Regions from separate parts of the Massilia sp. genome, predicted to be linked through region 3. Evidence: predicted binding sites of a transcription regulator. Region 3 holds the regulator's gene; each other region holds the start of a gene.
What was found. Region 3 encodes LexA, which represses DNA repair genes until DNA is damaged. Its sites were predicted from a motif close to ACTGTATNNNNATACAGT; they were not measured.
Positions count from the first base shown of each region.

Region 1: the regulator LexA is predicted to act here: its motif matches at 3,146-3,163, upstream of ACK4S9_RS04675 (error-prone DNA polymerase).
Region 2: the regulator LexA is predicted to act here: its motif matches at 6,610-6,627, upstream of ACK4S9_RS19445 (ATP-dependent helicase).

Region 1 is NZ_JBKBOV010000005.1:102,382-113,012, reverse strand. Features, by position in the region: gene ACK4S9_RS04675 (error-prone DNA polymerase) at 1-3,098, opposite strand, end outside; gene ACK4S9_RS04670 (PhzF family phenazine biosynthesis protein) at 3,199-4,002, shown strand; gene ACK4S9_RS04665 (M61 family metallopeptidase) at 4,105-5,931, shown strand; gene ACK4S9_RS04660 (PEP-CTERM sorting domain-containing protein) at 6,032-6,619, opposite strand; gene ACK4S9_RS04655 (TonB-dependent receptor plug domain-containing protein) at 6,901-9,342, shown strand; gene ACK4S9_RS04650 (ATPase domain-containing protein) at 9,489-10,631, shown strand, end outside.
Region 2 is NZ_JBKBOV010000045.1:20,482-31,112, forward strand. Features, by position in the region: gene ACK4S9_RS19400 (diguanylate cyclase domain-containing protein) at 1-93, shown strand, start outside; gene ACK4S9_RS19405 (erythromycin esterase family protein) at 288-1,625, opposite strand; gene ACK4S9_RS19410 (hypothetical protein) at 1,638-2,459, opposite strand; gene ACK4S9_RS19415 (phosphoribosyltransferase) at 2,456-3,166, opposite strand; gene ACK4S9_RS19420 (Hsp20/alpha crystallin family protein) at 3,286-3,756, opposite strand; gene fghA (S-formylglutathione hydrolase) at 3,864-4,721, opposite strand; gene ACK4S9_RS19430 (chromate transporter) at 4,782-5,360, opposite strand; gene ACK4S9_RS19435 (chromate transporter) at 5,357-5,944, opposite strand; gene ACK4S9_RS19440 (hypothetical protein) at 5,993-6,169, opposite strand; gene ACK4S9_RS19445 (ATP-dependent helicase) at 6,654-8,744, shown strand; gene ACK4S9_RS19450 (phosphohydrolase) at 9,088-9,732, opposite strand; gene glpD (glycerol-3-phosphate dehydrogenase) at 9,853-10,631, shown strand, end outside.
Region 3 is NZ_JBKBOV010000030.1:7,842-18,472, forward strand. Features, by position in the region: gene folC (bifunctional tetrahydrofolate synthase/dihydrofolate synthase) at 1-1,158, shown strand, start outside; gene ACK4S9_RS15815 (SPOR domain-containing protein) at 1,171-2,112, shown strand; gene ACK4S9_RS15820 (CvpA family protein) at 2,141-2,629, shown strand; gene purF (amidophosphoribosyltransferase) at 2,680-4,203, shown strand; gene ACK4S9_RS15830 (cystathionine gamma-synthase family protein) at 4,208-5,446, shown strand; gene ACK4S9_RS15835 (sel1 repeat family protein) at 5,761-6,495, shown strand; gene lexA (transcriptional repressor LexA) at 6,521-7,153, opposite strand; gene rpsF (30S ribosomal protein S6) at 7,393-7,791, shown strand; gene priB (primosomal replication protein N) at 7,819-8,109, shown strand; gene rpsR (30S ribosomal protein S18) at 8,152-8,442, shown strand; gene rplI (50S ribosomal protein L9) at 8,480-8,932, shown strand; gene ACK4S9_RS15865 (replicative DNA helicase) at 9,038-10,423, shown strand; gene ACK4S9_RS15870 (DUF47 domain-containing protein) at 10,507-10,631, shown strand, end outside.

The sequences.
Region 1 (10,631 bases), on a different contig from region 3:
TCCCCCTGCTTCTGCCAGACCCCATATACCCCGAGCAGCGGCGCATTGAGCACCTCGCGCCGTTGCTGCTCCACCAGGGTGGGCCAGACGATCACGTTGATGTTCCCGGTCTCGTCCTCGAGCGTCATGAACAGCACGCCCTTGGCCGTCCCGGGGCGCTGGCGCACCGTCACCAGGCCGCAGGCGCGCGCCAGCTGGCCATCGGCATAGTCGGCGAGAAGCGAGGCCGGCACGAAGCGCTTGGCCAGCAGCGCTTCGCGCAGCAGCGCCAGCGGATGGCGGCCCAGGGTGAGGCCCTGGGCGCGGTAGTCGCCCACGATCTCGTCGGCTTCGGTCGGCGCCTCCAGCCGCGGCAGCTCCTCCTGCGGCGTGGTCGGGCGCAGCAGGTCGCGGTCGGGCACTGCCCCCACCGCCTGCCACAGGGCCTCGCGCCGGTTCCCGGCCAGCGAGCGCAGCGCATTGGCCCCGGCCAGCACCTGCAAATCGCCCCGGTCGAGCTGGGCGCGGCGCGCCAGGTCGGCCACGCTCTCGAAAGGACGCACCGCGCGCGCCATCTCGATACGCAGGGCCACTTCCTGCTTCAGCCCGCGCTGCAGCGACAAGCCCAGGCGCACCGCCGGCTGGCGCGACCGGTCGACCGGGTCGAACTCTTCCAGGGTCGAGTCCCAGCCGCTGATGGTGACGTCGCAAGGGCGCACCTCGATGCCGTGGCGGCGCGCATCCTGCACCAGCTGCGAGGGGCTGTAGAAACCCATCGGCTGGCTGTTGAGCAGCGCGCAGAGAAACGCCGCCGGCTCGTGGCACTTGAGCCAGGAACTGGCATAGGCCAGCAGCGCGAAGCTGGCCGCGTGCGATTCGGGAAAGCCGTATTCGCCGAAGCCCTGGATCTGGCTGAAGATCGCCTCCGCGAACTCCAGCGTGTAGCCGCGCTCCAGCATGCCGCGCACGATGCGGTCGTAGTATTTCTCCAATCCGCCCTTGCGCTTCCAGGCCGCCATCGCGCGCCGCAGCTGGTCCGCTTCCCCCGGCGTGAAGCCGGCGCCGAGGATCGCCACCTGCATCACCTGCTCCTGGAAGATCGGCACGCCCAGGGTGCGCTCCAGCGCCACTTTCATCTCGGGGCTCGGATAATGGATCGGCTCCAGGCCCTGCCGGCGCCGCAAATAAGGATGCACCATGCCGCCCTGGATCGGGCCGGGACGCACCACGGCCACCTCGATCACCAGGTCGTAGAAGCGGCGCGGGCGCATGCGCGGCAGCATGCTCATCTGGGCGCGCGACTCGATCTGGAACACGCCCACGGTGTCGGCCGCGCAGATCATGTCGTAGGTGGCCTTGTCGTCGGCCGGGATGTCCTGCATCTCGAACAGGTTGCCGTAGCGCTGGCCCACCAGTTCCAGGCCGCGGCGCATCATCGACAGCATGCCCAGCGCCAGCACGTCGACCTTCATCAGGCCGAGTTCTTCGAGGTCGTTCTTGTCCCACTGGATGACGCTGCGGTCAAGCATGGTGGCGTTCTCGATCGGCACCAGGCGCGACAGCTTGCCGCGCGCGATGACGAAGCCGCCCGGGTGCTGCGACAGGTGGCGCGGGAAGTTCAGCAGTTTGTCGGCAAGCGTCGCCCACTGCTGCGCCAGGCGCGACTCCGGGTCCAGTCCCGCCTCGGCCAGGCGCCCGAGCAAATCGGCGCGGCTGTCGAACCAGTGGTGGGTCTTGGCCACCTTCTCGACGATGGCCAGGTCGATGCCGAGCGCGCGCCCGCTGTCGCGCAGCGCGCTCTTGGGACGGTAGCTGATCACCACCGCCGCCAGCGCCGCCCGCTCGCGCCCGTATTTCGAATAGATGTACTGGATGACTTCTTCGCGGCGCTGGTGCTCGAAGTCGACGTCGATGTCGGGCGGCTCGTTGCGCTCCTTGGAGATGAAGCGCTCGAACAGCAGGCTGGCGCGCGCCGGGTCGACCTCGGTGATGCCGAGGCAGTAGCACACCGCGGAATTGGCGGCCGAGCCGCGCCCCTGGCACAGGATGTGTTGCGAGCGCGCGAAGCGCACGATGTCGTAGACGGTGAGGAAGTAATGTTCGTACTTCATCTCGGCGATCAGCTCCAGCTCGTGCTCGATCTGGGCCTGCACCTTGGCCGGAATGCCGTCGCGGAAGCGTCGGTGCGCACCGATATAGGTTTCCTGGCGCAGGAAGCTGCTGGCATCCATGCCGGGAGGGACCACTTCGTCCGGGTATTCGTAGCGCAGTTCGTCGAGCGAGAAAGTGCACAGGCGCGCGATGCGCAGCGTCTCGGCCAGCGCCTCGCGTCCATAGATGTTGGCCAGGCGCAGGCGCGAACGCAGGTGCTGCTCGGCGTTCTGGGCCAGGCCGTAGCCGCATTCGGCCACCGGCTTCTTGAGGCGGGTGGCGGTGAGCGTGTCCTGCAGGGGTTTACGGGAGCGCACGTGCATCACCACGTGGCCGAGCGCCGTGATCGGCAGGCCGTGCTGCCAGCCCACCTCTTCGAGCGTCGCGCGGTGCGGCTCATCAAAAGCGCGGTGCAACAGGACCAGGCCGAGCCAGGCGCGCCCCGGGAAGGTGCTCGCCATCCAGGCGGCCTGCCCGTGCAGGCGGTCGACGCCCGCCGCCTCGTGCGAGGGGTAGTGCGGCAACAGGATCGCCAGGCAGTCCGGCATGTGCTTCAGGTGCGCGTACTCCGGCGCAGGCCGGGCCAGGTCGTCCGGCGTCAGGAAGTAAGTGCCCTTGGCGCTGCGGGTGCGCCCCAGGGTGATCAGTTCCGACAGGTTGCCGTAGCCGTTGCGGTTCTTGGCCAGCAGCACCAGCGACAGCGCCGGGCTGCCGTCCGCGTTCTTCAGGTGGAAGTGGGCGCCGATCACCAGGTGCAGGCCGGCCTTCTTCGCCTCGGCATGGGCGCGCACCACGCCGGCCAATGAACATTCGTCGGTCAGCGCCAGCGCGAAATAATCGAGTTGGACCGCGCGCGCCACCAGTTCCTCCGCATGAGAGGCTCCTTCGAGGAAGGAGAAATTCGACAGGCAGAATAGCTCCGCATAGGGAGGCAAAACCTGTGGTGGCGGCGGGAACGGATCGGTCATCGGCAAAGGGGGAAGGAAGGAGCTACAATGCTGGACAAACCGGCAATACTGTATAAAAACACAGTATAACCGAGACGAGCCGCTCGACAAGGAGAAACGCATGCGGATTCATGCACTGAGCTGTTTTGGCGAACACGCCGGCGACGGCAACCCGGCCCTCGTGATCGAGGGCGGCCAGGCGAACGAGGAAGCACGCCGCGCGCTGGCGCAAGCGCGCAACACCACCTGCGTCTTCCTCGACGGCGAGGTCGTCGATTTCTATTACCCGCACATGCGCAGCCCGCTCTGCCTGCATGCGACGCTGGCCGTGGCGCACGTGCTGTTCGCGCGCCATCCCGATGCCTCTATCCTGGCGGTGACGACGGCGATGCGCGGCCAGCGGCTCGAACTCCAGCGCGATGGCGGCGCCTGCTTCGTTCGCCTGCAGGCGCAGGAAGTGGCGCAGCCGGCGCTGGCAACCGGCCTGCTGGAGCACTTGCTCGCTGCGCCCGGCTTCGTGTCGGTATCGCCGCCGCGCGTCGCCTCGGTGGGCAGTCCAAAGCTGCTGGTCGAAGTGCCGGACGCCGCCACCCTGCACGGCCTGCGGCCGGACCTGGCGGCGGTCACGGCCTGGGGCAAGGAAGCCGGCATCAACGGCATCTACGCCTGGTGCCACCTGCGAGACGGGCCTGATGCGGACCGCTTCGAAGGCCGCAACTTCAACCATCTCGATCCGGTGCTGGAAGACAGCGCCACCGGCGTGGCGGCGGGCGCGCTCACCGCCTTGCTCGGACACGGCATCGTGCTGCATCAGGGACATGCCACCGGCCAGGCCTGCCTGATCCGGACGCGGGTGGAAGACGGCGCGATCCTGGTCGGCGGCCGCGCCGAACCCGCCGCCGTCGTCACAAGCATCTCGCGATAAGATCCGTACATACAGGAGAATGCACTGTCCGTCCGGTGCGAGCTAAGCTACACTTCCGCGGATATCCACTAGCGCTCAAGCAGAGCCAGACCAACCGCGGACATGAAACCACCCTTCCTTGCCTACGCCCTCCCCCTGATCCTGCTCGGCGCCAGCGCTACCGCGCGCGCCGACGTCGATTACCAGCTGCGCATTACCGATGCGGCACAGCACCTGGCCGAAGTGCGCGCCACCTTCCCGGCCACCGCCGGCACCACGCTCGACGTCTCGATGCCGAACTGGCGCACCGGCCGCTACAACATGCTGAACCTCGCCAACGGCGTGCGCCTGTTCAAGGCCTTCGACGCCAAGGGCCAGCCGCTGGCGGTCGCCAAGACCGACAAGGGCACCTGGCAGGTCCGTACCAAGCCGGGCGACGCGGTGACGGTGCAGTACGAGCTGTATGCCAACCTGCTGGGCGAGCGCACCCGCCACATCGACGACACCCATGCCTATCTCGACGCCAGCGGCGTGTTCGTCTACGCGGCGCCCTTCCGCCAGGAGAAGGTCACGGTCAAGCTGGATGTGCCGCAGGGCTGGAAGTCGCGTTCGGGCATGGACAGCGGGGCATGCGACCACTGCTTCGTGGCGCCGAACTACGACGTGCTGATCGACGCGCCGATCGAGACCGGCATCCACGAGTTCTACACCGACAAGGTGGCCGGCCGTACCATCGAACTGGCGATCTGGGGCCGCGGCAACCACGACGGCAAGCAGATGATGACCGACTTGAAGAAGATCGTCGTCGAGACCGCGAAGATGTACGGCAACCAGTATCCGTTCCAGCGCTACCTGTTCATCGTCCACGCCACCGACGGCGTCGGCGGCGCCACCGAGCATGCCAACTCCACCGTCATCCAGAAGCCGCGCTGGACCTTCGCCCCGCGCAAGGACTACCTGAACTTCCTGCGCGTCGCCGCGCACGAGTTCTATCACACCTGGAACGTCAAGGCCTACCGTCCGAAAGAGATGGTTCCCTACGACTACCAGAACGAGAACTACAACCGCCTGCTGTGGGTGGCCGAAGGCCACACCTCCTATTACGACGAGCTGATCGTCCTGCGCGCCGGCCTGCAGAAGCGCGAGGAGTTCCTCGAGGGTTACGCCAAGCTGATCGACGACTACCTGCACCAGCCGGGCCGCTTCCAGCAGAGCGCGGCCGACGCCAGCTTCGACGAGTGGATCGCCGTCGGCGGCGAGCGCGCGCGCAACGCCTCGGTCAACATCTACTCCAAGGGCCAGCTGCTGGCGCTGATGATGGACATCGAACTGCGCCGCCAGACCGGCGGCAAGCGCGGGCTGGAGGACATGCACCGCATCCTGTTCGAGAAGCACTCGACCGCCCAGGGCGGCTATGACGTCCCCGCCGTGCTGGCGGCCCTGCGCAGCGTCAGCGGCCAGGACTGGAGCGGCTGGTGGGCCCAGTATGTGGACGGCACCGCCGAGATCCCGTTCGACACCCTGCTGGCCCAGGTCGGCCTGCAGAAGCTGGTCGACGTGCCGAAGGACCAGGAGCAGAAGACCGAATGGTGGGCCGGCTGGACCCTGCGCGAAGGCAGCGACCCGGCGCTGGTCACCGTCGTCGAACGCGACAGCCCGGCATGGAAGGCCGGTGTGGTCTCGGGCGATACGCTGGTGGCGGTGAACGGCCTGCGCGTGTCCGCCAAGGACATCGGCGACAAGATGTCGCTGCTGAAGACCGCACCGTTCAAGGTGCACCTGTTCCGCCGCGACGAACTGGTGGAAAAGCAGCTCACCCCGCTGCAGCAGCCGAAGGGCAAGGCCAAGCTGAAGGCCGCGGACAAGGCGAGCGACGCGCAGAAGGCGCTGGGCGCCGCCTGGTTCGGCGTGGCGTGGCCGAAGGAAGAATCGGCGGCAAGGAAGCCTTGATGCACTAGCGTGCCGTGCGGCCCTTGCGCCGCACCCGGCACCGCACGAAACAAAAAAGAGCCCGCTCGGCGACGAGCGGGCTTTTGTCATCCGGGGATGTTCAGGCGTTCTTCCTGCGGCGGGCGTTAAGCAGGCCTGCCAGGCCCAGGCCCAGCAAGGCCAGCGATGCCGGTTCCGGCACCTCGCTCGCCACCGACGTGACGCTGAACGTGGCCTCGCGCACGTGCAGTTCCCAGCCGCCATAGCCGAGCGGGTTGGCCTGCATGCGCATCGTCACGGCCGCGTTGTCGTTCCACTTGATCGCAGCCAGTGCGTTATTCAGACCCGTCAGCGCCGTCGTGTTGTTGGCGATGTCGAAATACTGGGTATCGTAGGTATGGCGGCCGGCGCCCGCCACCTGCGTGTCCCACAGCAGCTTGTTGCCCTGGTAGAGCGTGATGAGGACGCGGTTTTCATTCGGCGATACACCACCCCAGCCCTGGTCGTAGGCGATGGCGCTGGAGGTCAGGCCGGTGACCAGGTTGGTGCCTTTGGCAAAGGTGACCGTCGACAGGTCGTACAGACCCCAGGCTTGGAAGCCATCGTAGGTGCCGCTGCCGGTGCCGGTCTGGACGACCGCAGCCGTTGCGGAAGCCGTGAAGGCGCTGGCGAGGACGATACCGATAGCAAGGTGTTTAATGATCTGCATTTTTTTATTCCCTGGTTATGTGTATGTGAATAGACTAACAATTGTCTATAAGCATTAATCGTGCTAATAGGAAAAAACGCATGCAAATCAGCAACTTATAAAATCGACATCACCACAGCAGCTCATCATGTAAATTTTTCCGACATATCCCGTCTGGCGCTACCGGTCACGCCCATGGAATAAATGAGAGTTATATATTTACAACGTTGTGTTAATGATACAGCGGCTTGGTGCCCTCTCACGGGATTGTTTAGTATTCAATTTTCCCTCGGAGTAACCAAGTGCTCACACTCAAACGCCTCCCCCAGTCGGTCCTGCGCGCCCTGTACGGCGGCGCCGCGTTCGCTACCCTGATCCCGGCCGCCTTCGCCCAGAGCGCTGCCCAGGAGCCCTCCACCACCCCGGTCGCCGCCGGCACCCCGGCGGCCCAGGACAGCAAGGGTAGCGGCGGCATCCAGAGCGTCAGCATCGTCGGCTCGCGCCGCGTCGGCAACGTCTCGGATATCGATACGCCGGTGCCGGTGGACTTCATCCCGATGACCAAGGCGGCCGAACAGGGAGGCCAGTTCGACCTGGCGCAGGTCCTGAACAACGTTTCGCCCTCGTTCAACTCGACGCGCCAGACCGGCGCCGACGGCGCCGACCTGATCGACTCCGCCGCCCTGCGCGGCCTCGGTTCGGACCAGACCCTGGTGCTGGTCAACGGCAAGCGCCGCCACACCACCGCACTGGTCAACCTGTTCGGCGCGCGCAACCGCGGCAACACCGGCACCGACATGAACGCGATCCCGCTGATGGCCATCCGTAACGTGCAGGTGCTGCGCGACGGCGCCGCCGCGCAGTACGGCTCGGACGCGATCGCCGGCGTGCTCAACATCGAACTGAAGAAGAGCCTGGGCTGCGAGATGGTCGCGGGCTTCGGCCAGTACACCGAGGGCGACGGCGACAACTACCTGGCTTCGGCCTACTGCGGCGTGGCCATGGGCGGCGGCGTGCTGGGCATCACCGGCGAATACTACGACCGCGGCCGCTCCAACCGCGCCGAGGAAGGCAACTCGCGCATCATCGGCGACACCAAGTCGCAGAACAGCACCGTCTACCTGAACGGCGAATTCCCGGCGGGCGACGGCAAGCTGTACGTCACCGCCGGCGCCCAGAACCGCGACGCCTCCTCGGCCGCCTGGGCGCGCGAGGGCCTGGGCTCCGAGGACATCCCTTCGCGCAACTCGGCCGCGATGTACCCGAACGGCTTCGTCCCCTTCATCAACGGCGACATCAACGACCACTACGGCACCCTCGGCTACCGCTTCCGCCTGGGCGAATGGAACACCGACCTGTCGCAGACCTTCGGCCAGAACCGCATGCGCTATACCATCGCGAACACGCTCAACGCGTCGATCGCCAACCTCGACCTGCTGCGCGGCGGGCCGGGCAGGAGCGCCAGCATGTTCGACGCCGGCGGCTTCTCGTTCCGCCAGGCGACCACCAACCTGGACTTCTCGCGCTTCTTCGAGGGCATCGGCAAGGGCATGAACGTGGCCTTCGGCTTCGAACACCGCCGCGAGAACTACCAGATCAAGGCGGGCGAACCGGGTTCCTGGATCGACGCGGACGGCGTGGGCGTGGGCGGCAATGCCGGCAGCCAGGGCTTCCCGGGCTTCCAGCCGGGCGACCAGACCGACAACGACCGCCACTCGAACGCCGCCTACCTCGACCTCGAGACCGACCTCGCCGAGGGCTTCAAGCTGCAGGCGGCGCTGCGCCACGAGCGCTATTCGGACTTCGGCGCCACCACCACCGGCAAGCTCGCCGCCGCATACCGGATCAACCCGGCATTGCTGCTGCGCGGTTCCGCGAGCACCGGCTTTCGCGCGCCGTCGCTGCAGCAGGTCTACTTCTCGTCGACCTTCACCGATTTTGTGAACGGCCAGCCGCTCGACGTGGTGCTGGCCCCGAACGGCGGGCGCGTGGCGAATGCCGCCGGCATCCCGCAGCTCAAGGAAGAGGAGTCGAGGAGCACTACGCTGGGCCTGACCTGGTCTCCCGGCCAGGCCACCTCGCTGACGGCCGACCTGTACCGCATCGACATCGACGACCGCATCGTGCTGTCGGGCCGCTTCGACGCCGACAACTATCCTGCGCTGGGCACGACCCTGCAGCAGCTGGGCGTGGGCCAGGCCCAGTTCTTCGTCAACTCGGTCGACACCAAGACCCAGGGCCTGGACGTGACGCTGTCGCACCGCATGGACGCGGGCGCCGGCAAGCTGAACGCCTTCCTGGCGCTCAACTTCAGCAAGACCGAAGTCACCGGCGTGCATGCGCCGAGCGCCCTGCAGGGCTTCGAAGACGTGCTGCTGTCCGAGCGCGAGCGCCTGTTCATCGAGCAGGGCGCGCCGCGCCGCAAGGCCACGCTGGGCTTCGACCACACCCTGGGCAAGCTGGAAACGGCGCTACGCATCGTGCACTTCGGTCCGCAGACCCTGGGCACCTTCTCGGGCCCGCCGGTGCCGAACCAGTACTACGAGCCGAGGACCTCCGCCGACCTGTCCTTCACCTGGGCCTTTACGGACAAGACCAAATTCACCGTCGGCGGCACCAACATCTTCGACGTCAAGCCGAGCGTGCAGGATCCGAACGAGACCGACAACGGCTTCAAGTACGAGAGCGTGCAGTTCGGCCTGAACGGGGCGGCCTGGTTCGCGCGCCTGTCGCACCGTTTCTGATCCGCGGCGCGCGGCCACGCCTCGAAGGGTCCCCGCCGGGACCCTTTTTCATTACACGTGATGTTCGCATGTGTAACAATGAGAATTTGGCGGATTTGCCTGTGTATATAATGCCCAGCATCTCCGCCTTCCATTACCATGCACGTATGACCAGCGCCGCAGACACCCGCATTTCCACCGGCATCGCCGGACTCGACGACATCCTGGGCGGCGGCCTGATGCCGCAGCGCATCTACCTGGTCGAAGGTTCGCCCGGCGCGGGCAAGACCACGCTCGGCCTGCAGTTCCTGCTCGACGGCGCGGCCAGGAACGAGAGCGGCATGTACATCACCCTGTCCGAAACCGCCGACGAGCTGGCGGCGGTGGCGGCCAGCCATGGCTGGGACATCGGCGCGCTGTCGGTCTACGACCTGGCGGGCGACACCGAGCTCGATCCGAACGCCCAGCAGTCGGTGTTCCACCCGTCCGAAATCGAGCTGGGCGAGACCACCCGCAACGTGATGAACCAGGTCGACGCGCTGCGCCCGGTGCGGGTGGTGTTCGACAGCCTGTCCGAGATGCGCCTGCTGGCGCAGAATCCGCTGCGCTACCGGCGCCAGATCCTGGCCCTGAAGCAGTTCTTCGCGGCGCGCGCCTGCACCGTCCTGCTCCTGGACGACAAGACCAGCCAGTCCGACCAGCACCTGCACAGCATCGCGCACGGCGTCATCAGCCTGGAACAGATCGCCAAGGAATTCGGCAAGGAGCGCCGGCGCGTGAACGTCATCAAGATGCGCGGCATCCGCTTCCGCGGCGGCTATCACGACTACACGCTCGACACCGGCGGCATCACCATGTATCCGCGCCTGGTGGCGGCCGAGCACCTGCGCGACTTCGTGCCGGCGGTGCGTTCCACCGGCTCGGAAGGCATCGACGCCCTGCTGGGCGGCGGCCTGGTACGCGGCACCAATACCTTGATCGTCGGTCCTTCGGGCATCGGCAAGACCACGCTGTCGACGCGCTGCCTCCTGAGCGCCCTGGAGCGCGGCGAGCAGGCTTCGTTCTACCTGTTCGACGAAGGGCTGGGCACCTTCTTCGCGCGCAGCCGCGCGCTTGGCATGGAATTGCGGACCTTCGTGGACAACGGCCAGCTGCGCATCCACCACATCGACCCGGCCGAGCTGTCGCCGGGCGAATTCGCGCAAATGCTGCGCGACGCGGTCGAGCTCTCCAAGGTCGGCTTCATCGTCATCGACAGCCTCAACGCCTACCTGCAGGCGATGCCGGGCGAGCAATACCTGATCCTGCAG
Region 2 (10,631 bases), on a different contig from region 3:
CAGCCGCAGGAACAGCTGCTGGCGGCGGCGGACAGCGCGTTGTATATGGCCAAGGGGCAGGGCAGGAATGGGTATGCGTTCTTCGAGGGGTGAGCCTCGGTGCCGCTCGTTAGCGTGCGCTATACCGGTTAAGCCGTCAACGTCGTTCCGGCGAAGGCCGGAACCCAATCATGCGTGCACCGCAACGCTACGAAACCTGGGCCCCGGCCTTCGCCGGGGCGATGGGCTGGGGGTAACTGTGAAATTGATTGCTCTGGCCGTTCAACAATGTGAGCCTAGGCGCTATATCACAAGCCCTGCGGATACGTCTCCGGCGGCTCGTCCGAGTGCCAGCCGCCAGTCGCATCGAGCGGCGTCACCGCGCTGGTACGGTCGATGTGGATCACCGCATCGAACTGGCGCGCCAGCTGGGCCATGAAGTAATGGCTCTGGCGCTCGCTGCGCGGCAGGTAGAGCACGCCGATGGCGCGTTCCAGCCGCCCTTCCATCAGCACCTCGCGCGCGGCGCCGGGTTCGCGCAGCGGCAGGAAGAAGCGCTCCATGCCGACCCTGTGCAGCAGGTGCTCGTAGCTGCCGGGCAGGGCGGGCCGGACCTGCTTGTGCTCGGCGGGGCCGTCCCATTCCGAGGCCGCCGTGACCCGGCCGTCGTAGGTGGTGAAACCGATCAGGCAGGCATCGGGGCCATAGGACTTGCGTGCCAGTTCGCCCACGTTCCATTCGCCCTGGCGGCCGATCTCGGTCGCGCGCGCGTCGCCGATGTGCGAGTTGTGTTCCCACACGACGATCCTGGCCGGCTTGCCCTCGCGCCCCAGGTGCCGCGCGAGTGCGTCGAGGGTTTCGGCCATGTGGCTGTCGCGCAGGTTCCAGGACGAGACGCGCCCGCGGAACATGGTGCGGTAATACTCTTCGGCGTTCTTGACCAGGCGTGCGTTCTGTTGCGCGTAGAAGAAGGCATCCTCGGCGCTGGCGCCGTCGGCCTGCATGTAGTCGAAGGCGCGCTGCTGCAAATCCTGCAGCGCCGCGTGCACGCCCTTCTGGCACGATTCGGACAGGCCGACGCTGGCGGCATAGCCATAGTGCTGGCTGTCCTCGCCGTAATGATCGAAGCAGGCGTAGCGGCGCCGGGTTTCCTCGGCCGCGACCGGGTCGACCTGTTCCAGGTAGCGCAGTACTTCCTGGATCGAGGTGAACAGGCTGTACAGGTCGAGCCCGTAGAAGCCCGCCTTGTTGCGGGGGCTCGCGTCGTTGCGCTCGCGCAGCCACTCCACGAAGGCCAGCACCGAGGTATTGCGCCACATCCAGGCAGGGAAGCGCTCGAAGCCGGACAAGGCGGCGCGCCCATCGGCGTCCGCGCCTTCGCCGCGCACGTAGCGGTTGACGCGCCAGGCATCGGGCCAGTCGGCCTCGACGGCCACCGCCGTGAAGCCCTTTTCCTCGATCAGGCGTTGGGTGATGCGCGCGCGCTCGTCGTAGAACTCGGCGCTGCCGTGGGTGGCTTCGCCGAGCAGGACGAAGCGCGCGTCGCCCACCAGGTCGAGCAGCGCATCGTAGTCGGACGCGTTGCCCGTAAGCGGCCTGGCCGCCGCACGCAAGGCGCCGATGTCCTGGTCGGTGACGCCAGCCATGGCCGATTCGCCTCAGTGCAGGTAGCGGCTGCCGGTCTGCTCGGCAGGCGGGATCATCGGCGCCTGGCCCTGCTCGTCCTGCTGCTTCATCTGCGGCAGGCGGGCCGGCATGTTGTCGCTGACGCGGTAGGTCTTGTCCCGGGTGCCTTGCCACAGGAGGGCCAGGCCGGCCAGTCCGACCAGCAGCCCGGTCGGAGAGCGGCGCATCAGGCTGAGCAGGCCCAGCATGCCGCCGCCCACCAGGGCCGGGTGCGGCGCGCCATCATGGTCCCGGCTGCGATAGTCTTCGCTGCTGCTGCGCAAGCCGCCGCCATGGGAGCCGCGCAGCCAGTCCGACAGCCCGCCACGTGCACGGCTTTCGGCGCCATACTCGTGGGCCGACTCGTAGCTGCCGTAGTTGCCGTGGCGCGCCGGCGAACGGCCGCTGTCGGATGCGTCAGGACGCGCGCTGCCGAAGTCGTTCGCGGTTTTCGCGCGGTCGCGGATGCGCTCGGCGCTGTCTTCCAGGCGCTGGGTCGCATCGAAGGCGCCGTGGCGGGCGCGTTCGAGCATCGGCGCCGCTTTGGCCTGCACGCGGCCGGCGCCGCGCGACAGGGCGCTGGCGGCGCTGTCCTTCAGTCCCACCAGGCGGTCGCCGGCGCTGTGCAGGACACCGTCGACCGTCGCCCCGGTACGGGCGCCGGCGGCGCGCACCGCGGACAGTGCGCGCGAACGGCGCGTGGAACCGCGTTCGGGATCGAGCAGGTACATCAGCAGCGCGCCGGCCGCCGCTGCACCCAGCCATTTGCCCACGCTGCCCACATCGGTTGCCGTCTCGGTTGGAATTGGTTTCATGTCCGCTCCTTTCTGTTGTCCTTGTTCCCCTGCGGTCCGGCATCCGGCGCGGCGGGTGCCGCCCATGCCTGTGCCAGCAGGTCCTGTACTTCTTCGTCCTCCGTCTGCCCGAACGACCGGTAGAACTGGCCGACCGCATGGAAGCGGGGCGGGGCAAGCGGGCAGACGACTTCGTCGGCTTCGCGTGCGAGCCGTTCGAGGGTGTCGGGCGCGCCCACCGGCGCCGCCACCACGAGGTGGCCGACCCGATGCTTGCGCGCGACCTGGACCGCGGCCAGCATGCTGGCCCCGGTCGCGATGCCGTCGTCGACCAGGATCACGCAGCGGCCCGCGAGCCGCGGCGGCGGGCGGCCGCCCCGGTAGAGTCGGTCGCGCCGCGCGAGTTCGGCCAGTTCGCGCGCGGCCACGCGGTCCACCTGTTCCTGCGTCACGCCCAGCAGGCCTGGCACGCCCGGCTGCAGCACGCGTACGCCGCCGCTGCCGATCGCGCCCATGGCGTATTCCTCGTTCCCAGGCATGCCCAGCTTGCGCACCAGGAGCACATCGAGTTCCGCGCCGAGGGCCCGGGCCACCGCGAAGGCCACCGGCACGCCGCCGCGCGGCAGGCCGAGCACGATCGGCTCAAGCTGGCCGGCGAGGTGCCGCAGGCCGAGCGCCAGCTGGCGGCCGGCGTGGGTGCGGTCTCGATAGCCTTCGGTGTCCGGCATGGTGAAGCGCATAGAACGAAACGAGCCATGGTGGAACGCAAAACGGCCGCGCCGCGCCGCGGCAGGGCGCCGCAACGCGGTACGCGGACCATGAACGGCGCCGCCTTACGGCCGGGCGCTTACTGGATGGTCAGGCGGCGTGCTTCAGTGCCCTGCTTTTTGGGCAGGCTCAGCTGCAGTACGCCGTTCTCCAGCTTTGCCTGTGCCGAACCGTCGTCGACCTCGGTGGGCAGGGCGAAGCTGCGCATGAATTTGCGTGCGGTGCGTTCAGCATACACCACGGTTTCACCCTCGCGGCGTTCGTTTGCCGAGCGGCATTCCGCCTCGATGGTGATGCGCTGGCCGTCGACCGACACCTTGACGTCCTCCTTGTTCACGCCGGGAAGTTCGGCCTGGATTTCGTAGGTTTTCTCGGTTTCGCTGACGTCCACGCGCGGCGTCGCGGCGCCCTCGCCAGCCCATTGCCCGCCCTGTGCGAGCGGGGCGAAGAAGTCCTGGAACATGCTCTCGACCATGCGCCCGAACTGGTCCTCGACGGCTCCCGGACGGTAGGCCGGGAGCGGGCTATTGCCTCGTCTAATGAGATTCATGATGGCCTCCATGGATAAAGACTGAGAGTGCCGGTGGGTGCCGGCAATGTCTTTATAGGATGGAGGCAGGTGGTTTTCAAGCGGGCGCAGGCGTGTCCGCCCGGGCTTCAGCCCAGCAGCCTGCGGTGGAAGCGCAGGTGGTCCTCCACAAAAGTCGAGATGAAGTAATAACCGTGGTCGTAGCCCTCATGCCGGCGCAGGCTCAAGGGCTGGCCGGCGCGCGCGCAGGCTTCCTCGAAGGCGTCCGGATACAGCTGCTCGGCCAGGAATTTGTCGGCCAGTCCCTGGTCGATGAGAATTCCGCCCGGGAAGGGCGCCGTGTCCATCGCGGCCATCAATTCGCTCGCGTCGTACTGGCGCCAGGCTTGCTGGTCGCTTCCCAGGTAGCCGCCGAAGGCCTTCTGGCCCCACGGGCAGCGCATCGGCGCCGCGATCGGCGCGAAGGCCGATACCGAACGGAACAGGGTCGGGTTGCGCAGCGCCATCATGAGCGCGCCATGGCCGCCCATCGAGTGCCCGAAGATGCCCACCCGCGCCGGTTCGGCCGGCAACTGGGCCAGCACCAGCTCGCGCAGTTCCAGGATGTGGCTGTACATGCGGTAATGCCGCGACCATGGCGCTTCGGTAGCGTCGACGTAGAAGCCGGCGCCGGCGCCGAAGTCCCAGCTGTCGGTTTCGCCGGGCGCGCCGGCGCCGCGCGGGCTGGTGTCGGGCGTGACCAGGATCAGGCCTTCCTGCGCGGCCACGCGCTGGGCGCCGGCCTTGATCATGAAGGTCTCTTCGGTGCAGGTCAGGCCGGCCAGGTAGAACAGCACGGGCAGGCCATCCTGCGGCAGGCGCTTGCCTTCGGCGCCGGGCGGCAGGTAGACGGAAAAGCGCATCGGCAGGCCGATCGCGGCCGAATCGAAGCGGTAGAAACGCTGGACGCCGCCGAAGCAGGCATGTTCGCTGAGAAGTTCGAGCATGGGTTCGCTGGATGAGTGGTCGATTCCGCAAGTATGCCCTGTGGCGCCGCAGCGTGCCAGTCAGACGAATCCGAGCGCGCCGAGCAGGGCGCCGGCGCCCAGCAGCCACAACAGGTGCAGGCGGGTGCGCCAGATGACCAGGCAGCTGGCCCCGGCCAGCAGCCAGAGCGGCCAGCTGCTGCGCTGCGAACCGGCGCCGGCGAGCAGCCAGCTGGTGGCCAGCAGCATGCCGATCACGACCGGCGCCAGCCCCAGGCGGAAGGCGCGCACCGCGCGCAGCTCGCGGTTGCGGTGTCCCCACTGTGCGATCTGGTAATTCAGGATGGAAGAGGGCAGCAGGATGCCGGCCATGGCCAGCCCCACGCCGGCCAGGGCGGCACCGAGACTGCCGGTGTTCATGCCCAGGTGCCAGCCCATCAGCGCGACGAACAGCACGTTCGGCCCCGGCGCCGCCTGCGCCAGCGCGATCGCATCGCTGAACTGGGATTGCGCCAGCCAGCCCTTGTCGTCGACCAGGAAGCGCTGCATGTCGGCGCTGACGGAAATCGCGCCGCCGAACTGCATCAGCGACAGCATCAGGAAATGGACGAACAGGCTGAGCCAGTCGCGCCATTCCAGCACGAGCGGCGCCGCCGTCATCGCAGCTTCCGCCAGGCCAGCGCGCAGCCGAGCGCGCCCAATGCGGGCAGCACCCAGGCGAGCGGCACGCGCAGCCAGGCCAGCAGCACGAAGGTGGCCGCGGCGATGCCGGCCGCCCAGGGGAGCGGCACCGGGTTGCGTGCCAGCGCGCTCGCGAGCTTCAGGCCGGTGGCGGCGATCAGGCCGGCGGACACCGCCGCCATCCCGCGCAGCGCGCCGGCCACCGCCGGGTGGCCCGCATACCGCGCATGGAAGGCCGCCAGCGCCAGTACCAGCAGCAGCGGCAGGGCGAGCAGGCCGGCAGCCGCGGCCACCGCCCCGGCCAGCCCGAACCAGCGGGCGCCGATCATGATCGAGAGGTTGACGACGTTCGGCCCCGGCATGATCTGCGCCACCGCCCAGTCCTCGACGAATTCTTCCTGCGTCAGCCAGCGCTTGCGCTCGACGAGTTCGCGCTGCACCACCGCCAGCACCCCGCCGAAGCCTTGCAGGGCAAGGACGGTGAAGGAGACGAACAGGTCCGCCGGCGAGGCGGGACGGGAACGGCCAGGATCGGAACCGGTGGCGGGGGGCGCAGCGCTCATTTCCGGATCATCGCGGGGCGCGCCGGCCTGTCCACGCAGGGCGGGCGCTCAGCCGCCGCCAATGCCCCGCATCACCTTGCCGCTGCCGCCGCAGTTGGAGCAGGGCCGGCCATCGGACAGCTTGCCGCTGCCGGCGCAGGCTTCGCAGACGTCTTCGCCGGCGCCGGGCGTACCGGGGTCGGCTTCGTCACCGGGGTTCAGGTCGGGTTCGGGTTGCATGCTCATGGCGTCCTCGCAGTGGTTGGGGTGCGCGGCCATTGTAGGCGGCGCGCACGCGAGGTGGCGCAGCGCTGGAACGCGCGTATCCGAGGTGAATGCAAGATACGCAAAGATCGGGTTTATACACAAAATTACCTTAAAATAATTTTGTGCGACGCCGTGCCCCTGCGCGACAGCTGCGTGTAAACCCTTGATTTAAGGGGCTATCGCGATTGCCTTCCCAATAGGCAAATTGTTGAAAGCCGCACGGATGGCCGCGTTCGGCGTGTCAAGCCCCCGCTTTTCCACATAGTTATTCACAGACTTTGTGGATATCAGGAAAACTTTTTAATTATTAACTACTTAGCATCTCTTCTGCATGTAAGCCTTGACCTGATGCCAGGCAAGACTGCCCTGCCAATCGTGCGCGGGCTTGACGACGGCAGTTTTCATGCTTGCGCAAGAGAACTGGATAAATGTACAGTACGGCATTTTCCCTTCCGTCCATCTCATGTCCGCCGTCCTCCAACAGCCTGCCGCCGACGATCCCTTTTCCGGCTTGAATGCCGAACAGCGCGCCGCGGTCGAGCACGACATCGGCGCCGCCAGCGTGCGGCCGCTGCTGGTGGTGGCCGGGGCCGGCTCGGGCAAGACCAATACCCTGGCGCACCGTGTCGCGCGCCTGATCCAGTCGGGCACCGATCCCCAGCGCATCCTGCTGCTGACCTTTTCGCGGCGCGCTGCCGGGGAGATGAGCCAGCGCGCCAGCGGCGTGCTGCAGCGGCTGCTCGGCAAGGGCGGCAGCGCCAATGCTGCCCAGCTGACCCTGCCCTGGGCCGGCACCTTCCACGCGATCGGCGCGCGCCTGCTGCGCGAATACGCCGGCCGCATCGGCCTGGACGAATCCTTCACCATCCATGACCGCGGCGACTCCGAGGACCTGATGGGACTGGTGCGCCACGAGATCGGCCTGTCGACCACGGAAAAGCGCTTCCCCTTGAAGGGCACCTGCCTGTCGATCTATTCGCGGGTGGTGAACAGTCGCGAGCCCCTGGCGGCCGTGCTGCAGTCCACCTTCCCCTGGTGCAGCGAGTGGGAAGGGCAGCTCAAGACCCTGTTCGGCGCCTACGTCGACGCCAAGCAGGAGCAGAACGTGCTCGATTACGACGACCTGCTGCTGTTCTGGTCCGAGATGGCGAGCGACCCGGAACTGGGCCCTGAACTGGGCGCCCGGTTCGATCACGTGCTGGTGGACGAATACCAGGACACCAACCGCCTGCAGGCGGCGATCATCACCGGCATGAAGCCCTCCGGCGCGGGCGTGATGGTGGTCGGCGACGACGCCCAGGCTATCTATGCCTTCCGCGGCGCCACGGTGCGCAACATCCTCGACTTTCCGAAGCAGTTCTCGCAGAGCGCCCACGTCATTACGCTGGAGCGCAACTACCGCTCGACCCAGCCCATCCTGGACGCGTCCAACGCCGTCATCGCCGCGGCCCGCGAGCGCCATGCCAAGACGCTATGGACCGACAAGGCCTCGAGCCTGAAGCCGCAACTGGTCCTGATTCCGGACGAGGCCGAGCAGGCGCGCTGGGCCTGCCGCCGCATCCTGGAACACCGCGAAGCGGGCATCGCCCTGAAGTCGCAGGCTGTGCTGTTCCGTGCGGCCAGCCACAGCGCCGCGCTGGAGCTGGAGCTGATGCGGCGCAACATCCCCTTCGTGAAGTTCGGCGGCCTCAAGTTCCTGGAAGCGGCCCACATCAAGGACGTGCTGGCGGTGCTGCGCTTCGCCCAGAACCCGAACGGGCGCATGGCGGGCTTCCGCGTGGCCCAGCTGATCCCGGGCATCGGTCCGGCCACCGCCACCCGCCTGCTGGACGCGGTGGACGCGTCCACCGACCCGGTGGCAGCCGTGGAGGCTTTCGCGGCGCCGGGCAAAAGCCAGGACGACTGGGCGGCCTTCGGCGCCTTGTACCGGTGCCTTCGCACGCCCGGTTTGCGCTGGCCGGCCGACATCGAACTGGTCAAGCAGTGGTACCTGCCGATGCTCGAGCGCCGCTACGACGACGCCCAGGTGCGTGCCGCCGACGTCGAGCAACTGGCGCAGCTTGCGGCCGGTCACGGCACCCGCGAAAGCTTCCTGGCCGAGATCACGCTCGACCCGCCGGAGGCCACCAGCGACCGTGCCGGCGCGCCCTTGCTCGACGAAGACTACCTGATCCTGTCGACCATCCATTCCGCCAAGGGGCAGGAGTGGAAGGCGGTGACGCTGCTGAACGTGGTGGACGGCTGCATTCCGTCCGACATGAGTACCGGGAACAACGACGACATCGAGGAAGAGCGGCGCCTGCTCTACGTGGCGATGACGCGCGCCCGCGAACACCTGCACCTGGTGGTGCCGAACCGCTTCTTCATCAAGCAGCAGGCCCAGATGGGCGACCGCCACGTCTACGCCTCCCGCTCGCGCTTTATCACCCCGGCCATGCTCAAGCATTTCGAAGAGGCGGTGTGGCTCAGCGCGGACACGCAGCAGGTGCGTAAACCGGTGCCCGACAGCGTGCGCATGCTGGTGCGCGAGCGTGCCAGGAACGCCTGGAAATAAGCGACGATCGGCGCATGTTACGGACTTATCCCCCGTGTGTCGATTTTGTAGGAATATGCCCCGGACCCCCGCGCCGCAGGAAAGCGGGGTGTGTGCAAGTCCTTGATTTTTAGGGTTTTTCAATTTGCCTGCGGAACGGGCAATTTGTTGAAACCCGCACCATTGCTGGACTTTCGGCTTGTCAAGTAGTGCTTTTCCACATCTTTATCCACAGTTCTTGTGGATATTGGAAAACTTCCTATAAAATCAAATGCTTACGTTCACAGTTTGAGTTTCCTCAAGCTTGCTCAACGTTTTCGCGCAGCAATGTTGAAGTGTGGGGTAATAAGCCGGTGTTGCCGAATCAGGGGCGTGCGCCGGCGCTGGCCTGTTTCAGGCGATCGAGCTCGGCCAGGAAGCGTTCCGCGGCCACGCCGGGCGGCCACGGCTCCCAGGGCGTGCAGCCGAAATAGGACACCAGCGGATCCTGTTCCAGCACCGCCGCACGGATCTTCAGCGTGCGCTTGACTTCGTCCGGCGTCCAGCCGGTCACGTGCACCGCTTCGCTCGCCGCCGCCAGCCGGTCGGCCTGCTTGTGCAACTTGTGCTCTTTCTCGGTCCAGGCCGGCAAGCCATAGCGCAGGAACACCATCTGCTCGAGGCGCCTGGTCAGGGCGCGAAAGCCCTCGCCCAGGAAGGGCTTGATCACCGAGATCGCATCGAAGCCGAGCAGGCCTTCCTCGGCGTCGTGCAGCAGTTCGCGCAGTTCCTGCAGGGGCGTGGGCCGGGGCGCGGCGGCGCGCCGCAGCAGCATCACGGTGAGCGAGTGCTGGGCCACCGACAGCGGCAGCGGCCAGGCCGAATGTCCGCCCCAGCGGTAGGTGCGTGCAAGGCCCAGCGCCAGGTCGGCGTCGTCCCAGTCGAAGGGGGTCGGGTTGAGCAGGTCCAGGCGCTTTCCAGAAGGCATACGGACCCAGGCGCGCACGTCGGCGCTGGATGAGTTGTGCATGTGCTGATTTTACACACGGCCGACGCATTCTCCGCATAATTGATACAAGCAAAGATGCTCCACTGCCGACTGCCTACACTGGACCGGCCAGGCGGGCCCGATCCGCGTACAGGAGACGAGATGAGCGAGGACACCCTACTCGAGTGCGACGTGCTGGTCGTGGGCGGCGGCATCAACGGCGCCGGGATCGCGCGCGATGCGGCCGGGCGCGGCCTGCGGGTGGTCCTGTGCGACAAGGACGACCTCGGATCCCATACCTCGTCCGCCTCGAGCAAGCTGATCCATGGCGGCCTGCGCTACCTCGAGCACCGCGAGTTCGGCCTGGTACGCAAGGCGCTGCTCGAACGCGAAACCCTGCTGTGCAGCGCGCCCCACATCATGCATCCGCTGCGCTTCGTGATGCCGCACGATGGCGCCCAGCGGCCGGCCTGGCTGATCCGCGCCGGCCTGTTCCTGTACGACCGCCTGGCGCCGCGCGCCTTCCTGCCCGGCTCCGAGGCGGTGGAGCTAAGCGGCCACCCTGCCGGCGCGCCGCTCAAGCCGGCATTCACCCGCGGTTTCGTGTACTCCGACGGCTGGGTCGACGATGCCCGCTTGGTGGTGCTCAATGCGCTGGACGCGTACGAGCGCGGCGCCACCGTGCTGACGCACACGCGCTGCACGGCCTTCGAGCGCCATCCCGCATACTGGATGGCGACGCTGGTGGAGGGCGGGCGCAGCCGCAGGGTCAGGGCGCGCTGCCTGGTCAACGCCGCCGGCCCGTGGGCGGCCCGCGTGGCCCAGGTCGCCACCGGGAAGGCAGCGCAGCGGCGCCTGCGCCTGGTCAAGGGCAGCCACATCGTGGTGCCAGCCCTGTTCGAGCACGACCATGCCTATATCTTCCAGCACCCGGACGGCCG
Region 3 (10,631 bases):
ATGGTGGCCGGCACCAACGGCAAGGGCTCGACCTGCGCCATGCTGGAAGCCATGCTGCTGCAGTCCGGCTACCGCGTCGGCCTGTACATCAAGCCACACTTCCTCGACTTCAACGAGCGCGCCCGCATCAACGGCGAGATGGCGTCCGATGAAGCGCTGGTAGCCAGCTTCGATGTGGTGGAAGGCGCGCGCGGCGAGGTCTCGCTGACCTACTTCGAGTTCACCACGCTGGCGATCATGCACCTGATTTCGCAGGCCGGCGTGGACGTCGCCATCCTCGAGGTCGGCCTGGGTGGGCGGCTGGACGCGGTCAACGTGGTCGACGCCGACGTGGCGATCGTCACCAGCGTCGACATCGACCATACGGATTACCTGGGAGACACCCGCGAGAAGATCGGTTTTGAAAAGGCCGGCATCTTCCGCCCGGGCAAGGCCGCGATCTGCAGCGACCCGGTGCCCCCAACAACGCTCATCGAGCATGCGGAAAGCATCGGCGCCGACCTGTGGCTGCTGGGGCGCGACTTCAACTACCAGGGCGACCAGCAGCAGTGGAGCTATGGCGGGCGCGGCCAGCGCCGCAATTCGCTCGCCTATCCGGCCCTGCGCGGCGCCAACCAGCTGCTCAATGCCTCGGCCGCGCTGGCGGCGCTGGAAGTGCTGCGCATGCAGCTGCCCTGCGGCGCCCAGGAAGTGCGCGCCGGCCTGGCCATGGTCGAGCTGCCGGGACGCTTCCAGGTGCTGCCGGGCCGTCCGACCCAGGTGCTGGACGTGGCCCATAACCCGCACGCGGCAAGCGCCCTGGCGCACAACCTCGGCAACATGGGCTTTCACCGCTACACCTATGCGGTGTTCGGCATCATGGAAGACAAGGACATCGACGCCGTTGTCAACCCCCTGAAGGGCATCGTCGACCACTGGTGCGTCACCGCGCTGCCTTCGCCGCGCTCGAGCGACCCGCGGCAACTGGCCGAAAAGCTCGCGGTATTGAAGCCCGCCGGCGCGAAAGAAGACGATTTTTCGGTCGCCGCCTTCGCTACGCCAGCCGAAGCCTATGCGAATGCCGTGAGCCGGGCTGGGGAGAATGATAGAATTGTGGTCTTTGGCTCGTTCTATACGGTCGCCGGCGTCATGGCGGCCCGCAAACACTCTCTTCACTGATATTAGAAACGCATGGGCTTGTTCTCGTTCGGTAGCAAAAACAAGCAAGACACTGTCCGGGACAGCGGCCATTTCGTCAAGGATGACGACGCCGCTTATGGGCAGCAGGCCCGCGCCAAGCGCGCCACCCACGCCGGCGAAGGCGCCACCCGCGGCCGCGGCCGCGCCGGGGCCGATCCGATCCTGCCCGAGAAGAAGCGCGCGCGCCGCCGCCTGGTAGGCGCGATCGCGCTGGCCCTCGCCGCCGCGGTCGGCCTGCCGATGCTGCTCGATTCCGAGCCCAAGCCGCTCGGCGCCGACATCGCCATCAACATCCCATCGAAGGACAAGGCGGCGCCGCTGCCGGTGCCGGCCGCGGCCACCGTCGACAGCGGCGAGGAGATCGTCGAGCCGACCGACGACCCGACGCTCGCATCGGCCCAGCCGCCGGCACCCGCGACCAGCGTGTCGCCGCCGCCGGCCGATCCGCCGCCGGTCCGTACCCTCGACATCGCCCGCGCCGAGTCCGCCGCGGCAAGAGCCGAAGCCCGGCCGGAACCGGCCAAGCCCGAGCCCAGGCGCGAGCCGAAGGTCGAGGCGCATCCGAAGGTCGCCGACCTGGAACCGAAGAAGTTGGAGAAGCCGGCCGAGAAACCGCCGGTCAAGCCGGTCGCCGCGACGCCGGCGCCGGTCCAGAGCGACGCCGCGCGCGCCATGGCCATCCTGGAAGGCAAGCCGGTCGTGAAGGCCGGCGGCCCGTCGCAGAAATACGTGGTGCAGGTGGCCGCGCTGGCGACCCAGCAGAAGGTCGATGAACTGCAGGGGCGCCTGCGTGCGGCAGGCGTGTCCTCCTTCACCGAACGGTCCGGCGACCTGATCCGCGTGCGCGTGGGCCCGTACACCAAGGAAGAGGGCGAGAAGATCCGCTCGAAGCTGATCGCGATGGGCCTGTCCGGCTCCATGGTGCCGCTCTGATCCAGTATTCCAGGCAAGGGTTGGCGGCGTGACGATTTTCGATTACCTGGTCTTGTTCGTACTGGTATCGTCGGTCATCATTTCCACCCTGCGCGGCCTGGTCAAGGAGATCCTGTCGCTGCTGGGTTGGATCGTGGCCTTCGTGGTGGCGAACGCCTACGGCGCCCAGCTGGCGCCGCTGCTGCCGGAGTTGCTGCCCGGCGAGACCGCGCGCCTGATCATGGCCTTCGTGCTGCTGTTCCTCGGCGCGCGTATCCTGATGGGCCTGCTGTCGCTGGCGATCGGCGCCCTGATCGCGGCCAGCGGCCTGAGCCTGGCGGACCGCGGGCTGGGCGGATTGTTTGGATTGGCGCGCGGCATTGTAATCGTGCTGGCCGCCGTCATATTGTGTGGGATGACGTCCATCCCACAGCAGGATTTCTGGAGGAATGCGTTGCTGTCACCCATGGCGGAAACCGGAGCACGCACCGTCAAGCCCTTTCTCCCCGCTGCCCTGGGGCAGCACATCAATTTCTGAAGTCGGTTTTCATTTTTTGTAATCACGCAGTCCAGTTTTAGGAGCGCACCATGTGTGGCATCGTCGGCGTCGTCTCGAACAATCCCGTCAACCAGCTTCTGTATGACGCCTTGCTGCTGCTGCAGCACCGCGGCCAGGACGCGGCGGGTATTGCAACCAATCACAGCAGCATGTTCTCGATGTACAAGGCCAACGGCCTGGTGCGCGATGTGTTCCGTACCCGTAACATGCGTACGCTGCAGGGCAACACCGGTATCGGCCACTGCCGCTACCCGACCGCCGGCTCCTCGAGCGAGGAAGAAGCGCAGCCGTTCTACGTGAACGCGCCCTTCGGCATCACCCTGGCCCATAACGGCAACCTGACCAACCAGGCCCAGCTCAAGGAAGACCTGTTCAAGAACGATCGCCGTCATATCAACACCGACTCCGATTCGGAAGTGCTGCTCAACGTGCTGGCGCACGAGATCCAGGAAGCGGCCGACGGCTACAAGCTCGACACCGACGCGGTGTTCAAGGCGGTGGCGGCCGTGCACCGCCGCGTGCGCGGCGCCTACGCCGTCGTGGCCCAGATCGCCGGCCACGGCATGCTGGCCTTCCGCGATCCGTTCGGCATCCGTCCGCTGTGCCTCGGCGTGAACGAGACCGAAGCCGGCACCGAATACCTGGTGGCCAGCGAATCGGTGGCGCTGGAAGGCCTGGGTTTCCGCTTCGTGCGCGACATCGCGCCGGGTGAAGCCGTCTTCATCGGCAACGACGGCACCTTCCACGAGCGCCAGTGCGCCGAGAACCCGTCGCTCAATCCCTGCGCTTTCGAGTACGTCTACCTGGCCCGTCCGGATTCCGTGATCGACGGCGCCTCGGTGTACGCGACCCGCCTGCGCATGGGCGAATACCTGGCCGACAAGATCCGCAAGGAGATTCCGGTCGACGAGATCGACGTGGTCATGCCGATCCCGGATTCCTCGCGTCCGGCCGCGATCCAGCTGGCGCTGAAACTCGGCGTCGAGTACCGCGAAGGCTTCATCAAGAACCGCTACATCGGCCGCACCTTCATCATGCCGGGCCAGAACATGCGCAAGAAGTCGGTGCGCCAGAAGCTCAACGCGATCGCCTCCGAATTCAAGGACAAGAACGTGCTGCTGGTGGACGACTCGATCGTGCGCGGCACCACCAGCCGCGAGATCGTGCAGATGGCGCGCGACGCCGGCGCCCGCAAGGTGTTCTTCGCCTCGGCCGCGCCGCCGGTGCTGTACCCGAACGTGTACGGCATCGACATGCCGACCCGCGACGAGCTGATCGCCCACGGCCGCACTGTCGAGGAAGTCTGCAAGGAGATCACTGCCGACCGCCTGGTCTATCAGGACGTCGATGCGCTCAAAAAAGCGATCTCGGACGTCAACCCGGCCTTGAAGAATTTCGAGGCGTCCTGCTTCGACGGCGTTTATGTCACCGGCGACGTGACCCCGGAATACCTGGATCGTCAGGAATCCGCGCGCCACAAGGGCGGCAGCAAGGGCGTCGAGGACGCGGCCACCAACCAGCTCAACCTCAACCGTCCGGCCACGGCGGAGTAAGACCATGAGCGAGCAGAAGTACGGTTTCACCACCACCATCCTGCACAACGACCGCAGGAAGAGCATCGAGCAGGGCTCGCTGCACAAGCCGGTGCACACCTCGGTGGCCTTCGGCTACAAGGATGCGCGCCAGCTGGCCTCGGTCTTCCAGGGCAAGGAGCCGGGTTTCCGCTACGGACGCCAGGGCAACCCGACCGTCGGCGCGCTCGAGGACAAGATCACGATGATGGAAGACGGCGTCGGCAGCATCTGCTTCGCCACCGGCATGGCCGCCATCGGCGCGCTGTTCCAGGGACTGCTGCGCGCGGGCGACCACATCGTTTCGTCGTCTTTCCTGTTCGGGAACACCAACAGCCTGTGGCAGACGGTGGCGGGGCAGGGCGTGGCGGTCGACTTCGTCGATGCCACCATTGCCGCGAACGTCGAAGCGGCGCTCAAGCCGGAAACGCGCATGGTGTTCGTGGAGACCATCGCCAACCCGCGCACCCAGGTGGCGGACCTGGCGCGCATCGGCCAGCTGTGCCGCGAGCGCGGCATCCTGTACGTGGTCGACAACACCATGACCACGCCCTGGCTGTTCCGCCCGAAGGCGGTGGGGGCGGGCCTGGTGGTCAATTCGCTGACAAAGTCGATCGGCGGCCACGGCATCGCCCTGGGCGGCGCCCTGACCGACACCGGCCTGTTCGACTGGAGCGCCTACCCGCACATCGCGGCCAATTTCCGCAAGCAGCCGGCCGCTAACCAGGGCCTGGCCCAGTTGCGTGCCAAGGCCTTGCGCGACTTCGGGGCGGCGCTCGGGCCGGAAGCGGCCCACCACATCGCAGTGGGCGCCGAGACGCTGGCGCTGCGCATGGAACGTACCTGCGCCAACGCGCTGGCGCTGGCGCAGATGCTGGAGCGTGATGAACGCGTGGCAGCCGTCCACTATCCGGGCCTGGCCTCGCATCCGCAGAACGGCATCGTCACTGAGCTGTTCCGTGCCGGCGGCTCCCTGATGAGCTTCGAGCTGCGCGAGGATATCGACCCCTTCGACTACCTGAACCGCCTGAAGCTCGGCATCCCGGCCAGCAACCTGGGCGACACCCGTACCCTGGTGATCCCGGTGGCGCACACGATCTTCTTCGAGATGGGCCCCGAGCGGCGCGCCAGCATGGGCATCGCCGAATCCCTGATCCGCGTCTCGGTGGGCATCGAGGACACCGCGGACCTGCTGGCGGATTTCCGCCAGGCGCTCGACGCCTGAGCATGACGGCAACCCTTGGGTTGCCGTTTTTTTCGTAGGGTGGGGGCTGCACCGCATTGCTGGATCAGCCACTCGCGTGGACGCCGCCCACGCGTTCAAACAGCAGGTTAGCCGTGCCACTGTTCTTCGGAGCGTTGAACGCGTGGGCGGCAGTCACGTTGTCGATATGCCGGCCTTCGAGGTGGAGCCGCCCACCCTACGGAAAAAGTGCCGCTCCTTCAAAACGACGCCACTGGCGCCGTTTTGTTTCAGCGGTTGAGCAGGGCGGCACATGCCGCTATCATGGGATTTCTTTTCACCTGATCTCCCTGCCCATGAAGACCAAGCTGTTCCTTGCCTCCCTGCTGCTGTGCGGCGCCGCCTTTGCCGGCGAACTCGAAGACGCCAACGCCCTGTTCGAGAAGAAGGACTACGCGGGCGCGCTGAAGATCTACACCAAACTGGCCAATGCCGGCAATCCGGCCGCCCAGCAGGCGCTGGGCCAGATGTATTTCTACGGCGAGGCGGGAGAGGTCGACGAAGCGAAGGCCACCGATCTGTTCAAGAAAGCCGCCGCCAAGGGCAACAAGGTCGCGATCGCCTCACTCGAGTTGCTCGACCAGCGCGTCAAGCGCCGCAAGGACATCGACTACTGGATCAAGGGCTACGACGGCGAAGACCTGAAGTCGGGCGAGTTCCGTTGCGCCACGCCGCGCATTCCGGCGATGTCGAAGGTGAATGCCGACATCGACCGCATCGGCGCGGCCGTGCAGACCTGGCAGGACTGCTACAACAAGTACGTCACCAACCTGAACGCGGCGATGCCGCTGACCCAGCGCGTCCCGAGCGACATCCGGAAGCTGATGAACAAGGAAGAGCTCGAAAAATCGAATGCCCACCTGGCGCAGTTGCAGGAAAACCTGACCGAGGAAGCCAAGGTGAGTTCGAAGCTGGTGCTGGCGGACTACGCCGCATGGCGCTCGGCGACCGACGCCTATGTGACCGAGCACAACCAGATGGTGAAGTCCGCCAAGAAGGATTCCCACTGGGCGGACAAGAAGATCCAGTAAGCCGCCGCGCTGGCGGCTTGGCGAATCAATGCCAGCTGCGCATCAGGCCGACAGCCAGGCCTTCCAGGGCAAACTCGTCTTCCGGCGTCACCTGGATCACCTTGAAATCGGGATTCTCCGGCAGCAGTTCGACCAGGTTGCCGGTCTTGCGGTAGCGCTTGACGGTCACTTCCTCGCCCAGGCGGGCGACGACGATCTGGCCGTTCTTGGCGCTGTCGATCTTCTTGACCGCCAGGAAGTCGCCGTCGCAGATGCCGGCATCGCGCATCGACCAGCCCTTGACCTTCAGCAGGAAGTCGGGGCGCGCCGAGAACATGGCGGCGTCGACGGAGTAGGTGGCTTCGACGTGTTCCTGGGCCAGGATCGGCGAACCGGCGGCGACGCGGCCGACCAGCGGCAGCGACATCATGAGGTTGGGCGGCGGCATCGGGATCTGCTCGACCGAGGCGCCGACCAGGCGGATGCCGCGCGAGGTGCCCGGCGAAATCTCGATGGCGCCCTTGCGCGCCAGGGCCTGCAGGTGTTCCTCGGCGGCATTGGCCGACCGGAAGCCCAGCTCGGCCGCGATTTCGGCGCGGGTCGGCGGAAAGCCGGTGTTTTCGATCGCTTCCTTGATCAGGTTAAGGATCTGTTCTTGCCTTGCAGTGAGCTTGAGCATGGGTGTTATACGGCACTAGTTGTAAGAGCAGACTGTATTTTTGTACAGTATTCTGATATGCGCAAGGGCAAACACGGGAAAACTGTAAAAAATTTGTGCAGCACCGCGCATCCGTGGCGCCGGGGCATGCCCGGGTTCCCATCCGGTGATTTTTCAGGCTATAATCGAAGGCTTTCCCTTCCCACACTCGTCTTGACGCCGAGGTGGGCATTTGTTTAAACGTCCTTAAGGAGTGTTGCATGCGTCATTATGAAATCGTTTTTATCGTCCACCCGGACCAGAGCGAGCAAGTTCCGGCGATGATCGAGCGTTACAAGACCACGGTGACCAGCCGCGGCGGTAACATCCATCGCGTGGAAGACTGGGGCCGTCGCCAGATGGCTTACCAGATCCAGAAGCTGCCGAAGGCTCACTACATCTGCATGAACATCGAGTGCGACAACGAGACCCTGGTCGAGCTGGAAACCGCATTCAAGTTCAATGATGCCGTCCTGCGTCACCTGACCGTCAAGATGAAGAAGGCCGAAACCGCACCGTCGCCGATGATGAAGTCGGTCCAGCGCGAAGACGCAGCCAAGAGCCACCGCGCGGAAGCAGCTGCTGCTGCCCCGGCCGCTGCCGCTGCCGCTGCCGCCTAAGTTTTTCTCGGGAATTCGTCAAGCGCAGTGAACCGGTTCCAGCTCATCGCGACAATCGCGGAGCGAGACGTCCTGCGTTTCACCCCGGCCGGCGTCCCCATCGTGGGCGCGATCCTGATGCACGATTCGCAGCAGGTCGAGGCCGGAGTGGCAAGGCAGGTCGCGTTTGAAATCCCCGCGCTCGGCGCGGGCGAGATTTCGGGCAGGCTGGAAAGCGCCGAACTCGGCGCAGCCTACCGCTTCGACGGATTCCTCGCACGGAAAAACCGCAACAGCAAAGCCTTGGTGTTTCACATCATTGATTTCAGTGCCGCCTAACAGTAGGTTGGCGCAACTTAGATTAGATACAGGAGCCTCGAAATGGCATTCGGTAAAAAGTTCGACAAAAACAAAGCTAAAGAAAAAATGAAGCGCAAACAGCAGAACCCGCTGTTCAAGCGCAAGAAGTTCTGCCGCTTCACCGCCGCCGGCGTTGAGCAAGTGGACTACAAGGACGTCGACACCCTGAAGGACTTCGTCCAGGAAAACGGCAAGATCATGCCGGCACGCCTGACCGGCACCAAGGCGCACTACCAGCGCCAGGTCGACACCGCCATCAAGCGCGCACGCTACCTCGCGCTGCTGCCGTACACCGACCTGCACAACGCTTAAACAGCGGCACGTCAGTCAGAATACCTGGAGAATAAATATGCAAGTTATCCTGCTCGAAAAAGTCGTCAACGTCGGTAACCTGGGCGACGTCGTCAAAGTCAAGGATGGTTACGCACGTAACTTCCTGATCCCGCAAAAGATGGCACGCCGCGCCACCCAGGCCGCCGTGGCCGAGTTCGAAACCAAGCGCGCCGAACTGGAAAAAGCAGCAGCTGAAAAGCTGTCGGCTGCCCAGGCGCAAGGCGACAAGCTGAGCGGCATGACCGTCACCATCGCCCAGAAGGCGGGCGTGGACGGCCGTCTGTTCGGTTCGGTCACCAACTTCGACATCGCCGAAGCCCTGAGCAAGCAAGGTTTCCCGGTCGAAAAGTCGCAGGTTCGCATGCCGACCGGCCCGCTGAAGACCACCGGCGAATTCCCGGTTGCCGTCGCTCTGCACACCGACGTCGTCTCGGAAATCACCATCGCTGTGGTTGGCGAAGCCGCCTAAGCTGCTGTTGTATAAATGAAAAAGCCGGGTTCGCCCGGCTTTTTTTATCTCCGGAAACTCGCCAATTATTTCAGCCGTGTGACCGGAAACGGTATAATGCCCGCCATGAATTCCCCATCCGATCCGCAAGTCGATTCCCTGCGCATCCCGCCGCATTCCATCGAAGCAGAGCAGTCCGTCATCGGCGGTCTCCTGCGCGATAACGCGGCCTGGGACCGCATTGCCGACTTCATGCACGCAGAGGATTTCTACCGCTACGACCACCGCATCATCTTCGAGCAGATGGTCCGCCTGATCAACGCCGGCAAGCCGGCGGACGTGATCACGGTCTACGAAGCCTGCAACATGCTGGGCAAGGCCGAGGAGGTGGGCGGCCTGCAGTACCTGAACGCGATGGCGCAGAACACGCCGTCGGCGGCCAACATCCGCCGCTACGCCGAGATCGTGCGTGACCGCGGCATCCTGCGCAACCTGATCACCGTCGCCGACGAAATCTCGGGCAACGCCTTCAACCCGCAGGGCAAGGAAGTCAAGCAGATGCTCGACGAGGCCGAATCGAAGATCTTCGCCATCGCCGAAACCGGCGCCCGCGGCCAGCAGGGGTGGAACCCGATCCAGCCGCTGCTCACCCAGGTGGTCGAGCGTATCGACGAGCTGTACTCGCGCGAGAACCAGGGCGAGATCACCGGCGTGCCGACCGGCTTCATCGACCTCGACCGCATGACCTCTGGCCTGCAGCCGGGCGACCTGGTCATCGTGGCCGGCCGTCCGTCGATGGGCAAGACCGCGTTCTCGGTCAACATCGGCGAGAACGTCGCGATCGAAGCCGGCCTGCCGGTGGCTGTGTTCTCGATGGAGATGGGCGGCGCCCAGCTGGCCATGCGTATGCTCGGCTCGGTGGGCCAGCTCGACCAGCACCGCCTGCGTACCGGCCGCCTGAACGACGAAGACTGGCCGCGCCTGACGCACGCCATTCAGAAAATGAATGACGCCCAGCTCTACATCGACGAAACGCCGGCGCTCAATCCGATCGAGATGCGCGCACGGGCACGACGCCTGGCGCGCCAGTGCGGCAAGCTGGGCCTGATCATCGTCGACTACCTGCAGCTGATGCAGGGCAGCCAGCCGGGCGACAACCGCGCGGCCGAGATCTCCGAGATCTCGCGTAGCCTGAAAGGCCTGGCGAAAGAGCTGCATTGCCCCGTCATCGCCCTGTCCCAGCTGAACCGCTCGCTGGAACAGCGGCCCAACAAACGTCCCGTCATGTCCGACCTGCGCGAATCCGGCGCTATCGAACAGGATGCGGACGTGATCATCTTCCTGTATCGCGACGAGGTCTACAACCCCGACTCGCCGGATAAAGGAACCGCCGAGATCATCATCGGTAAGCAGCGTAATGGCCCGATCGGGGCGATTCGCCTTACCTGGATCGGCTCCTACACCAAGTTCGGCAACTACAGCGGCAACCTCGCCATCTACCAGGGCGACTAAGCCGATATCAGAAGTAAACACTCAGCCGCCGCCAGCCGTGGCGGCGGTATCGATGTCCCTAGAGATTCACAACGGAGAATAATATGTTCGGACGCCTGATGCCCCAGGAGGGCAAGTTTTTTGACCTGTTCAACCAGCACGCCGCCCTGTGCGTGAAGGGTGCGCAAGAAATGGTTGGTCTGATGACCAGCTTCGACGACCTGGAAAA